3 regions of the Bradyrhizobium sp. HKCCYLRH1030 genome follow, and region 1 is predicted to be linked to each of the others. Evidence: predicted binding sites of a transcription regulator. Region 1 holds the regulator's gene; each other region holds the start of a gene.
What was found. The regulator PhoB, encoded in region 1, activates phosphate uptake and scavenging genes when phosphate is short. The targets are predictions, from matches to a motif close to TGTCATNNANCTGTCAT.
Positions count from the first base shown of each region.

Region 2: a site for PhoB is predicted at 1,728-1,744, ahead of ugpB (sn-glycerol-3-phosphate ABC transporter substrate-binding protein UgpB). Genes of this name have one in related genera too.
Region 3: a site for PhoB is predicted at 1,469-1,485, ahead of ACQR1E_RS11645 (UDP-2,3-diacylglucosamine diphosphatase). Genes of this name have one in related genera too.

Region 1 covers NZ_JBNPUY010000005.1:255,223-259,465, forward strand. Annotated here, with positions in the region: gene pstA (phosphate ABC transporter permease PstA) at 1-208, shown strand, start outside; gene pstB (phosphate ABC transporter ATP-binding protein PstB) at 205-1,026, shown strand; gene phoU (phosphate signaling complex protein PhoU) at 1,057-1,773, shown strand; gene phoB (phosphate regulon transcriptional regulator PhoB) at 1,790-2,497, shown strand; gene ACQR1E_RS16980 (trypsin-like serine protease) at 2,645-3,961, shown strand; gene ACQR1E_RS16985 (HoxN/HupN/NixA family nickel/cobalt transporter) at 4,137-4,243, shown strand, end outside.
Region 2 covers NZ_JBNPUY010000002.1:565,347-569,589, reverse strand. Annotated here, with positions in the region: gene ugpA (sn-glycerol-3-phosphate ABC transporter permease UgpA) at 1-304, opposite strand, end outside; gene ugpB (sn-glycerol-3-phosphate ABC transporter substrate-binding protein UgpB) at 355-1,674, opposite strand; gene ACQR1E_RS07925 (CaiB/BaiF CoA transferase family protein) at 1,877-3,079, opposite strand; gene ACQR1E_RS07920 (organic hydroperoxide resistance protein) at 3,201-3,626, opposite strand; gene ACQR1E_RS07915 (MarR family winged helix-turn-helix transcriptional regulator) at 3,796-4,243, shown strand, end outside.
Region 3 covers NZ_JBNPUY010000003.1:314,584-318,826, forward strand. Annotated here, with positions in the region: gene pyk (pyruvate kinase) at 1-1,316, shown strand, start outside; gene ACQR1E_RS11645 (UDP-2,3-diacylglucosamine diphosphatase) at 1,509-2,321, shown strand; gene ACQR1E_RS11650 (threonine ammonia-lyase) at 2,369-3,358, shown strand; gene ACQR1E_RS11655 (caspase family protein) at 3,369-4,243, opposite strand, start outside.

The DNA of each region.
Region 1 (4,243 bases):
GCTGTTCACCGCGCTGTCGAACCAGTTCTGGAGCCTCAACCTTTCCAAGACGATGGCGAACCTGCCCGTCACCATCAACAATTTCGTCCAGAGCCCTTATGCCTACTGGAAACAACTGGCCTGGAGCGGAGCCCTTCTCATCACTCTGGCCGTGCTCGCCCTGAACATCGGTGCACGCATTCTCGGCGCCGAGAGGAACACCAAATGACCGAACTGTCCGTCTCCGTCAGTCAGCCCAATCACGCTCTTCACGGCAAGGCGCTTCCGGATGCGCCGGCCAAGGTGACCGCGCGCAACCTCAACTTCTACTACGGCGACCATCATGCGCTGAAGAACATCAACCTGTCGCTGGGCACCAACCGCGTCACCGCGTTCATCGGCCCGTCCGGCTGCGGCAAGTCCACGCTGCTGCGCATCTTCAACCGGATGTACGATCTCTATCCGGGGCAGCGGGCGACCGGGCAGCTGATGCTCGACAACACCAACATCCTCGATCCCAAGCTCGATCTGAACCTGCTGCGTGCCCGGGTCGGCATGGTGTTCCAGAAGCCGACGCCGTTCCCGATGACGATCTACGAGAACATCGCCTTCGGCATCCGCCTCTATGAGAAGATCTCCAAGTCGGAGATGGACGACCGGGTCGAGAAGGCGCTGCGCGGCGGCGCGTTGTGGAACGAGGTCAAGGACAAGCTCAACGCCTCGGGCCTGTCGCTGTCCGGCGGCCAGCAGCAGCGGCTGTGCATCGCGCGTACCGTGGCGGTCCGGCCGGAGGTGATCCTGTTCGACGAGCCGTGCTCGGCGCTCGATCCGATCTCGACCGCCAAGGTCGAGGAGCTGATCCAGGAACTCGCCGAAAACTATACGATCGCCATCGTGACGCATAACATGCAGCAGGCGGCGCGCGTCTCCGACAAGACCGCCTTCATGTATCTCGGCGAGCTGATCGAGTTCGACGACACCAGCAAGATCTTCACCTCGCCGAGCGATCGGCGGACCCAGGATTACATCACCGGCCGGTTCGGCTGACGCCGACGACATTGTCTTCAGGAGATCATCATGGCCAGTGAACATACCGCCAAGGCGTTCGACAGCGATCTGCAGGACCTCACCCGTCTGGTATCGGAGATGGGCGGCCTCGCCGAGCGGCTGATCGTCGATTCCGTCGATGCGCTGGTGCGACGCGACATCGCGCTCGGCCAGAAGGTGGTCGCCACCGACGCCGAGGTCGACAAGCTGCAACGCATCATCGAGGAGCGCGCCGTTCTTACCATCGCCCGGCGACAGCCGATGGCGGTCGACCTGCGTGAGATCGTCGGCGCGATGCGCGTGGCGACCGATCTGGAGCGTATCGGCGATCTCGCCAAGAACATCGGCAAGCGCGTCGCGGCGCTGGAGAGCGACTTCCATCCGCTGAAGCTGATCCGCGGGCTCGAGCACATGACCGATCTCGTGCAGTCGCAGGTCAAGACGGTGCTGGACGCCTATGCCGCGCACGATTTGCCGGCGGCGATGACGGTGTGGAAGGGCGATGAGGAAGTCGATGCCATCTGCACCTCGCTGTTCCGCGAGCTCCTGACCTACATGATGGAGGATCCGCGCAACATCTCGTTCTGCATCCACCTGATGTTCTGCGCCAAGAATATCGAGCGCATCGGCGATCACGCGACCAACATCGCCGAGACGGTGTTCTATATGATCGAAGGCCAGCAGATCATGGACAAGCGCCCGAAGGGCGACATGACGAGCTTCGCATCGACGATCCCCGGCAACTGAGAGAGACGGTTCAGACATGGGCGCCCGAATTCTGGTGGTGGAGGACGAGGAGGCGCTGACGACGCTGCTGCGCTACAACCTCGAGGCCGAAGGCTACGAGGTCGAGACCGTGGCGCGCGGCGACGAAGCCGACACGCGCCTGAAGGAGCGTGTTCCCGATCTCGTCGTGCTCGACTGGATGCTGCCGGGCCTGTCCGGCATCGAGCTGTGCCGCCGCCTGCGGGCGCGGACCGAGACCCGGCAGTTGCCGATCATCATGCTCACCGCACGCGGCGAGGAGAGCGAGCGCGTGCGCGGCCTCGCGACCGGCGCCGACGACTACATCGTCAAGCCGTTCTCGGTGCCGGAGCTTCTGGCGCGGGTGAAAGGCCTGCTGCGGCGGGCGAGTCCGGAGCGGCTGGCGACCGTGCTGTCCTATGGCGACATCGAGCTCGACCGCGAGAAGCGCCGCGTGGCGCGCTCTGGTAGGCCGATCGATCTCGGCCCGACCGAATACCGCCTGCTCGAGTTCTTCCTGGAGCATCCCGGCCGCGTGTTCAGCCGCGAGCAGCTGCTCGACAGTGTCTGGGGCCGCGACATCTACATCGACGAGCGCACCGTCGACGTCCATATCGGCCGCCTGCGCAAGCTGCTCAATCCCGGCCGCGAGCAGGACCCGATCCGCACCGTGCGCGGCGCCGGTTATGCGCTCGATGATCGCTTCGCCAAGAGCGAGCAGGTGTAAGGGGCGATCGGGCGTGAGGACGCAGCAGGTGTGAGACGCGAGGCGGCCCGATTGAGGAGATCGCGGTCCGCTTTCCGCCACGCCGCCGCCGTCTTGATCGTGTCTGCTTCGTGGCCCGTCACGATGTTTCGGTCCCAGCGGACGCCCTTGATCAAGACCATCATCATATCTCTTGCCGTGCTGCTCGGCGGCGCGGCGGGCGCCACGGCCGCCGAGCTCGAAGACGCGGTCGCGGCGGCAGGCAACGGGCAGCATGCGGCGGCGATGCGACGGCTGCTGCCGCTGGCCGCCAAGGGCGATGCGCGGGCGCAGTTCGACGTCGGCTTCATGCACGCCTTCGGCTGGGGCCAACCGCGCAACCCCGCCGAGGCGCTGGCGTGGTACCGCAAGGCCGCCGATCAGGGGCTCGCTGTCGCGCAACACTATCTCGGCATCGCCTACGTCAATGGCGAAGGTGTTGCGAGCAATTACGGCGAAGCCGGCCGCTGGTTCAGCCGCGCCGCGGCGCAGGGCTTCGCCCAGTCGCAATACATGCTCGGCCTGATGCTGCTCGACGGCCGCGGTGTGAAACAGGACGTCGTGCAGGGCTATGCCTGGCTGGTGATGGCGGGCCGTAGCGGCGTGCGATCGGCCGGCCGCGACGTGCAGCGGGTCAAGTTGACCGAGCCGCAGCGCGTCCAGGCCCAGAGTGCCATTGCGGCCTGGCGGCCGAAGCCGGAATCGGCGGAGGCCGGCATCGCCGCTCCGCGTCCGGAGCAACTGCTCGGGCTCGACCGCCACATCGGCGAGGTCGTCGATCCCACCTCGTGGCCGGCGTCGTCGATCGGCGTCGTCACCGTCGCGCAATACTCGACCGGCGGCTGGTGCACCGGCACGCTGGTCGCGCCGCGCGTCGTGCTCACCGCGGCACATTGCGTGTTCAACGGCGTGGCGCAGGTCAGCCCCGGCAACGTCCGCTTCCTGGCCGGCATGAACAGGGGCACGCCGGCGGCATCGTCTGTCGCCGACAAGCTGATCGTGGCGCCTGATTTCGTCCCGACCCGGCACGACAGGTGGTCGCTCGACCGCTCGCCCGCCGATTGGGCGTTGATCGTGCTGAAGGACGCGCTGCCGTCGAAGCCGGTTGAGGTCAGGGCGCTGACGCGCGAGGAATTGCAGGCTGCGACCACGGCCGGAACCATCTCCGAGATCGGCTATGGCCAGGAGCGGCGCTATTCGCCGACCGGCCAGCGCAATTGCAGCGCCGGCATGACCAAGGACGGGATGCTGCTGACGGTGCATTGCCTCGCCAATTTCGGCTATTCGGGCTCCCCCATCATGGCCGAAGTCGGCGGACAGCCGGCCGTGGTCGGCATCTTCTCGGCGTTCCATGAGGAGACCCGGCTGATGTTCGCCGCCCCCGCGAGCCAGTTCGAGGCGGTCGTGCGGCGCGAGATCGCGGCACAGAGTGCCTCGATGCGGTGAGCGAAGGAGGGACGAGAGAAGAGGATGTCCCGCCGCTGGTCATGATCTGTGCGTGACTGGATAGCGGGTTGCCAAGCGAGAGGGCAATCCGGGAAGGGCCGCCCACGTTTTCCTGCAGCTTTTGCCTGCAGCGGGGGCTTTACCGAACTGGCCTGGCTCTTGCTATAGTCCGAGTATGACGATTGTTCAAATTGATCATCCTCGTGCCCCTCGGCTGCTGTGGTGGCGATCGCAGCCCGGCCGCAACGTTGCGCTCGTCGGCGGGCTGGTCGCCGCCAACGC
Region 2 (4,243 bases), on a different contig from region 1:
CGCGCAACGGCTTATCCGCCATGACCGCGAGCAGCAGTGCGACCGACAGCGACGAGAGCGCGATCGCGAAGGAGAAGCCGAAGGTGCGGAGAATGGCCTGGAAATAGTCCGGCTGGCTGAGCAGGTCGGCGTAGTTCTCGAACCAGACGAAGCTCGTGGACAGGCCGAACGCGTCCTGCAGCAGGAACGACTGGATGACGGCCTGGATCGCGGGCCAATAGAAGAAGATCAGCACGATCGCGAGCTGGGGAGCGACCAGCACGAACGGCAGCAGTTTTGACTGAAAGATGGCGTTCTTCTGCATGGTCGGTCGGCGAACCGGCAGGCCGCGGGGCGGCCTGCCGGCTCATGGCCTCACTTCACGGCCGTCTTTTCGAACTGGCGCAGCATCTGGTTGCCGCGCTCGACGGCGGCGTCCAGCGCCTGCTTGGCGGTCTTCTTGCCGGCCAGGGCCTGCTCGATTTCCTCCGACCAGACGTCACGCAGCTGCACCATGTTGCCCAGACGCAGGCCGCGGGAATTCTCCGTCGGTTCCTTGTTGGTCAGTTCGAGCAGGGGCGTCTCCAGATAGGGCTGATCCTTGTAGAAGCCCTCGGCCTTGGCCTTGGCGTAGGCCGCCTTGGTGATCGGCAGATAGCCCGAGGCCTTGTGGATGTAGACCTGACGATCGGTGTCCGAGAGGAAGGTCAGGAACTTCGCCACGCCCTTGTATTCGTCCGCGCTCTTGCCGCCCATCACCCAGAGCGAGGCGCCGCCGATGATCGAGTTCTGCGGCGCGCCCTTGGCGTCCGGATAATACGGCATCGGCGCGGCGGTGAAGGCGAACTTGGCCTGGGCCTTGACGTTGCCGAAGAACGCCGACGAGGTCAGGTAGATCGGGCATTCGCCCGAGGTGAAGCGGCCCTCACCGGTGTTGGTGCGGCCGGCATAGTCGTAGGTCTTGTCCTTCTGCAGCTCGACCAGGTTTTCGAGATGCTTGACCTGCAGCGGACCGTTGAACTCCAGCACGGTGTCGAAGCCGTCGAGACCGTTCGCCTTGCTGGCCAGCGGCACGTTGTGCCAGGCGGAGAGCTGCTCGAGATTGACCCAGGTGACCCACGAGCCCGAGAAGCCGCAGGTCGCATGGCCGGCCGCCTTCAGCTTCTTGGCGGTCTCGAACAGTTCGGGCCAGGTCTTCGGGATCTCGGCGTTGACCTTCTTCAGCTCGTCGAGATTGACCCACATCACCGTGGAGGACGAGTTGAAGGGGAACGACAGCATCTCACCCTTGGAGGTCGAGTAGTAGCCCGTGATCGCAGGCAGATAGCTCTTCGGGTCGAACGTCTCGCCGGCGTCCTGCATCAGCTTGTAGACCGGCTTCACGGCGCCGGTGGCGGCCATCATGGTGGCGGTGCCGACCTCGAACACCTGCATGATGTGGGGCGCATTGCCCGCGCGGAAGGCGGCGATGCCGGCATTCATCGTGTCGGCGTAGTTGCCCTTGTAGGTCGGGACGACCTTGTAGTCGGACTGCGAGGCGTTGAAATCGTTGGCGAGCTTGACGATGACGTCGTTGTTGGCGCCGGTCATCGCATGCCACCACTGGATTTCGGTCACGGCATGCGCAGGTGCTGCGGCGCTCAGGACCAGCGTGACTGCCGCAGTCGCGGCCGTCCAGAATTGGCGAAGTGACATTAAAGAATACCTCCCGTGAAACGTCATCGGCGTCGCGGCCGTAGCAGCGCGAGATGACAGTTTCGTGAATGTATAACCGGTTGGATCGTCAGCGGAAAGCGCGTTCATCGCGGCGGAACGCAGCGACTTGCGGGAGACGGTGCCGCGCCGGGGCGATGCCCCGGCCGGCGCTGGCGGTGAGAGACGACAGGCTGATGGCGCCTCAGCGCTTGCGCTCGGCGCACACCGTGCCCTGGGACAGCAGCGCCTCGATCTCGCTCGGCGTGTAACCGAACTCGGTCAGCACCTCCTGCGCGTGCTGACTGAACTTCGGCGGGGTGGAGCGCAGGCTCGGCTTGGTGCGTTCGAGCCGGATCGGCGACGCGACGCCCTTGTACCAGTCCTTCTCGATGACATCGCCGCGGTAGATCGTGTGCGGATTGGTCAGCGCCTGGTCGATCTTCTGCACGGGTCCTGCCGGCAGACCGGCCGCGAGCAGCCGGTCGCACAGCGGCTCCGCCTCGAACTGGCTGAACACGGCGGCAAGCTCGGCGCGCAGCGCCTCGCGATTGGCGACGCGATCCTTGTTGCGGGCGAAGCGCGGATCGGTGCCGAGTTCGGGGCGGCCGATCTCCTTGGCGAGCTTGCGGAAGGTGCCGTCATTGCCGACGCCGATGAAGATATCGTCGGTCTTGGTCGCGAAGATCGCATACGGAACGAGGTTCGGGTGCTCGTTGCCGGTCAGCGACGGCGGCTTGCCATGCATGAAGTAGTTTGCGGTATGCGGATGCATGATCGCGAGACCGGTCTCATACAGCGTGACCTCGAGGAACTGACCGATGCCCGAGCGCTGCCGCTCCGACAGCGCCATCAGGATGCCGATCGCGGCATAGAGTCCGGTGGTGATGTCGACCAGCGGCACGCCGATCCGCATCGGTCCGCTCTGCGGCGAACCGGTCGCCGCGATCATGCCGGTCATCGCCTGGATGATCGCGTCGTAGCCGGGATTGCCGCCGCGCGGGCCATCCGCGCCGAAGCCGCAGATGCGGCAGTGCACCAGCTTGGGGAATGTCTCGCGCAGCGTGTCGCTGCCGATGCCCCATTTCTCCAAGGTGCCAGGCTTGAAGTTCTCGATCAGCACGTCGGCCGTCTCGAGCATCCGCATCAGCACGGCGCGGCCGCCCTCTGAGGCGAGATCGAGGCCGATCGAGCGCTTGTTGCGGTTGATCCCGACGAAATAGGCGGCGTCCTCATCGTGGAAGGGCGGACCCCAGTCACGCACCTCGTCGCCGGCCGGCGGCTCGACCTTGATCACGTCGGCGCCGTGATCGGCCAGGATCTGCGTGCAATAGGGGCCGCCGAGCACGCGCGTCAGATCGATCACGCGCAGGCCGGCCATGGCGCCGGGAGCAAATTGGGGTGTCATCGGATGTCGCGAGGTTGGTTTCAGCTCGCGATCATTAAGCATTGCTGCGGCGGCGGCGCAAACGGGGGCTGCCATGCGGCAGGACAACGGAGGCCGTCCTGCCGCATGACGGAATTGAAGCTCAGACGACGCTCAGCTTGACGTCGACATTGCCGCGCGTGGCGTTGGAATAGGGGCACACCTCGTGCGCCTTGGCGACCAGCGCTTCGGCGTCGGCCTTGGCGAGTCCGGGCAGCGACACTGCGAGCTCGACGGTGATGCCGAAGCCGCCTTCGGAGCGCGGGCCGATGCCGACCGTCGAGGTCACCGACGTGTCGGCGGGAACCTTGGGGCCGCCCTGCGAGCCGACGAACTTCATCGCGCCGATGAAGCAGGCTGCGTAGCCGGCCGCAAACAACTGCTCCGGATTGTTGCCGGCACCGCCGCCGCCGCCGAGCTCCTTCGGGGTGGAAAGCTTGACCTTGAGCGAGCCGTCGAGGGTCGCGGCTTCGCCGTCGCGGCCGCCGGTGGCCTTGGCGCTGGTCTTGTAGAGCACGTTCACGGACATGGGTGTCTCCTGGTTGGATGGACGAATTCAGCGCGGCCATATTGCACACAATTAGATTGTGTACAATATAATTGTTCGGTAGAAAATTCGTGATCGGTGCGCCGGGCCCGTTGTCGATCCGAGGCGTGCGGGCTCAAGATGCCGATAGGATCGACCTGTGGTGACCTCGATGCGAAAGAAGTCCGCGGCAGACCTGCCGCTCCAGCTCGGCAACCAGCTCTGCTTCGCAGTCTATTCGACCGCGCACGCCTTCAACCGCGTCTACAAGCCCCTGCTCGACCGCCTTGGCCTGACCTATCCGCAATATCTGGTCATGCTGGTGCTGTGGGAGCAGGACGGCTTGACGGTGAAGGACATCGGCGCGCGGCTGTTCCTCGACTCTGGCACGCTGACGCCGCTGCTGAAGCGGATGGAGGCTACGCACCTGATCAAGCGGACCCGGTCGGCCGAGGACGAGCGTCAGGTGATCGTCACCCTCACCGCCCAGGGCGCGGGCCTGCGCGACAAGGCAAGGTCGATCGTGCCGCCCGCGATCCTGGATGCGACGGGCTGCTCGATCGCCGAGCTGGCCGACCTGCACGGCAAGCTGGTGCGCCTGCGGGAGCGGCTCGATGCGG
Region 3 (4,243 bases), on a different contig from region 1:
GTCTCAACTTCAGCCACGGCACCCAGGCCGATCACGCCAAGGTCCATGCCGCGGTCCGCGCCCTCGAGAAGGAAGTGCAGCGGCCGATCGGCATCTTGATGGATCTGCAGGGTCCTAAGATTCGCGTCGGCACGCTGCGCGACAAGAAGATCCAGGTCGAAGCCGGCGAGACGATTCGATTTGTTCTCAACGGCACCGAGGGCGACAAGACATCGATTCCGTTGCCGCATCCGGAAATCTTTGCGGCAGTCTCGCCCGGTCACGATCTTCTGATCGATGACGGCCGCGTGCGCGTCCGCGTCACCGGCCTCGGCGACGACTGGATCGAGGCCAAGGTGATCGTCAGCGGCGCGATCTCCAATCACAAGGGCGTCAATCTGCCCGGCACAATTCTGGAGCTATCGCCGCTGACGGCCAAGGACCGTTCTGATCTTGCCTTTGGGCTCGACCTCGGCGTCGACTGGGTGGCGCTGTCGTTCGTGCAGAAGCCGTCCGACGTGCTGGAGGCGAGGGGCCTGATCAATGGCCGCGCCGGCATCATGTCCAAGATCGAGAAACCGGCGGCGCTGGAGCGGATCGACGACATCATCCAGCTCTCTGACGCGATCATGGTTGCGCGCGGCGATCTCGGCGTCGAGATTCCCAACGAGGACGTGCCGGGCAAGCAGAAGGAGCTGGTGCGCGCCTGCCGGCTCGCGGTGAAGCCGGTGATCGTCGCGACGCAGATGCTGGATTCGATGGTCGCGACGCCGACGCCGACGCGCGCCGAGGTCTCCGACGTCGCGACCGCGATCTATGACGGCGCCGACGCGGTGATGCTGTCGGCGGAATCGGCCAGCGGGCAATATCCGCGCGAGGCGGTGGCGATGATGGACAGCATCATCAAGGCCACCGAAGGCCACAAGATGTACCGCTCGATCGTCGAGGCGACGCAGCCGGGCGAGGAGCAGACGCCGCCGCATGCGGTGGCGACCGCGGCGGCCGATCTCGCCTCGGCGATCCACGCCAAGGCGATCGTGGCCTATACGTCGAGCGGCACCTCGGCCTCGCGCGTTGCGCGCAAGCGGCCGAGCCTGCCGATTCTGGCGATCACGCCGAATGAGGACACCTCGCGGCGGATGTGCCTGCTGTGGGGCGCGCACAGCGTGCTGTCGCAGGACGTGCAGAGCTACGAGGAGATGGTCGAGCGCGCGACCTTCTTCGCCGTGCAGGAGGAGTTCGCTGAAGCCGGCGACCTGCTCGTCGTCGTCGCCGGCATTCCGTTCGCGCAGACCGGCACCACCAACAATCTGCGCGTCGTCACCGTGCCGAGATAGGAGGCTGATTTTCCCTGTTCGCGCTGCCCGCCTGTCGCCTGATTGTCGCACCCCGCTGGTATCGCGGGGCAGTGACGAGGGACATCGCGAGTCGTCAAACGAGCGGTGTCCGGTCGCGGTCCGGCAGGATGGGTTCTGCCGGTGCGGCGTTTCGTCATCGCGGTGTCATCAGGGACTGTTAGGTGGGCGCGCATGGGACTTGAGACTGCTGGTGAAGAAAGCCCGGCTCGGCGCTTTCGGACGTTGTTCATCTCGGACGTTCATCTCGGAGCCCGCGGCTCGCAGGCCAATCTCCTCGTCGATTTCCTGCGTCACCATGATGCCGACACGATCTATCTGGTCGGCGACATCATCGACGGCTGGGCGCTCAAATCGAGCTGGCATTGGCCGCAGTCGCATAACGACCTGGTGCAGAAGATGCTGCGCAAGGCGCGCAAGGGCGCCAAGATCGTCTATGTCCCCGGCAATCACGACGAGTTCCTGCGCGGTTATTACGGCACGCATTTCGGCGGCATCGACGTCGTCGAGAACATCTTGCACACCGGCACCGACGGCAAACGCTATCTGGTGATCCACGGCGACATCTTCGATCTGGTCGTGCAGAATGCGCGCTGGCTCGCCCATCTCGGCGACAAGGCCTATGACTTCGCCATCCAGATGAACCGTCTGGTCAACTTCTTCCGTCGCATGTTCGGCGTTCCCTATTGGTCGCTGTCGCAATGGGCCAAGCAGAAGGTCAAGAACGCCGTCAACTACATCGGCGCGTTCGAGACGGCGCTGGCCTCGGAGGCGCGGCGGCATGGCGCTGATGGCGTGATCTGCGGCCACATCCATTGCGCCGTCATCCGCGACCAGGACGGCATTCGCTACATGAATTGCGGCGACTGGGTCGAGAGCTGCACGGCGCTGGTCGAGCACGAGGACGGCCGTTTCGAGATCCTGACCTGGACCGATCCGCAGCGGCAACCCGCGCCGGTTCCGCAGCTGGCCGCCCGCGCCGCCTGACACCGGTTCCCTTGCCTCTCGGCAATCGGGCGCGGTAAAATAGGGGTATGACAGCTCATTCCCCGATCCTGCCCGTGACCGCCGCCGACATCGAGGCGGCGGCACGCGTCCTCGCGCCCGTGGCCGTGCGGACTCCGCTGCTGCCGGCTCCCGTGCTCAACGAGCGGTTCAAAGCGAACGTCTTCGTGAAGCCGGAGGTGCTGCAGCGGACCGGCTCGTTCAAGTTCCGCGGCGCCTACAACAAGCTGGCGTCGATCCCGGAAGCAGCGCGCGGCAACGGCGTCGTCGCATTCTCCTCCGGCAATCATGCGCAGGGCGTCGCCCATGCCGCCACATTGCTGGGCATGGACGCCACGATCGTGATGCCCTCGGATGCGCCAGCGGCCAAGCGCGAGCGCACCAAGGCGTTCGGTGCCGACGTCGTGCTCTATGATCGCGATCGCGAGGACCGCGAAGCGATCGCGCGCGACATCGCAGCAAAGCGCGGCTCGACGGTGGTGCCGCCCTATGACGATCCCTACGTCATCGCGGGGCAGGGCACCGTCGGTCGTGAAATCGCCGAAGATCTCGCGGCGCTCGGCCTGTCGCCGGATCTGGTGATCGTCCCGGCTTCGGGCGGTGGACTGCTTGCCGGCGTCTCGACCGCGGTCAAGGCGCGCTTTCCCAACACCCGGATGGTCGTGGCCGAGCCAAAGGGTTTTGACGACCATGCGCGCTCGCTACGGGCCGGCCACCGCGAGGCGCACGACGCAAAGGGCCGGACCATCTGTGACGCGCTGATGGCGGCGATTCCAGGCGAGATCACCTTCGCCATCAACAGCCAACTGCTGTCGGCCGCGGTCGAGGCTTCGGATGAGGAGGTGGGGCGCGCGGTCGGCTTTGCCTTCCGGGAGCTGAAGCTCGTGGTCGAGCCCGGCGGTTCGGTCGGGCTTGCAGCATTGCTGGCCGGCCGGCTGGATGTGGCGGGCAAGACGGTGGTGATCGTTTTGTCCGGCGGCAATGTCGATGCTGAGCTCTACGCCAGGCTGATCGCCTGACGATCAAGCCTCAGTGAAAGCTGAGGCCGCCTTTTGCAAATCCCCCGCCGCCCATCCGCAGTCCGGACTGCGCGACGTGCGGCGTGCTCCGCGCCGGGCCGCCCTGCATCCCGCCTTGGCCACGCGCCATCGACGGATGCGACGCGTTGATGTTCGGCTTGAACGGTCCGGAATTGCCGGGGAAGGGACGCCGCACTTCGCGGGCGTCGAATGGCCGCCCAGGACTGCGCTTCAGTGGATCGCGCTGGATTTTCGTAGCCACGGGCGGATTTGTCGGCGGCACGATCCTGTCGCGCAACTTGGTCTGAGCGATAGGCCCGGGATCGACGACCTTGTTGGGACCCGCGTTGTTGATGGCATTGCCTTTCGTGACCACCGTTGGCGGCAGCGGTCCGTGCGGCACGGTGGCGGCCGGCAGCGTCGGTTGCGGGGCTGGATGGCTCTGGATCTGCGGACCGGGATTGAACGGTCGCGCGATCGGTGCCAGTTGCGGTGGCATCATGAGACGGCTCGGTTGCAGCACGGGGATGGGCCGAGGCTGTCCCTGCAGCCGCAGTGCGACCGGCGCATATGGGCTGTCGGCATAGGATTCACGGAAGCTCTGATAGGCGGCCGGCGAATTCGCCAGCACGGCTTGGTGCCACGCCGCGGCCTGCACGAGGCCGGCGAGCAGTGCGCGGATGCGGTCGGCGAGCGGATCGCGCGGATACAGCTCGATGAACTCGCGATAATATTGCGGACGGTTCTCCGACAGCACGTAGTCATAGGCCTGCCGCACGGAACGGCTCGGCAGGTTGGCCGCCATCTGGATCACCGGCGTATTCTCGGCAGGGCGCGCCGCCGCGACCAGCGTATCCCCGAAGAAGGTGAAATCACTGGTCAACG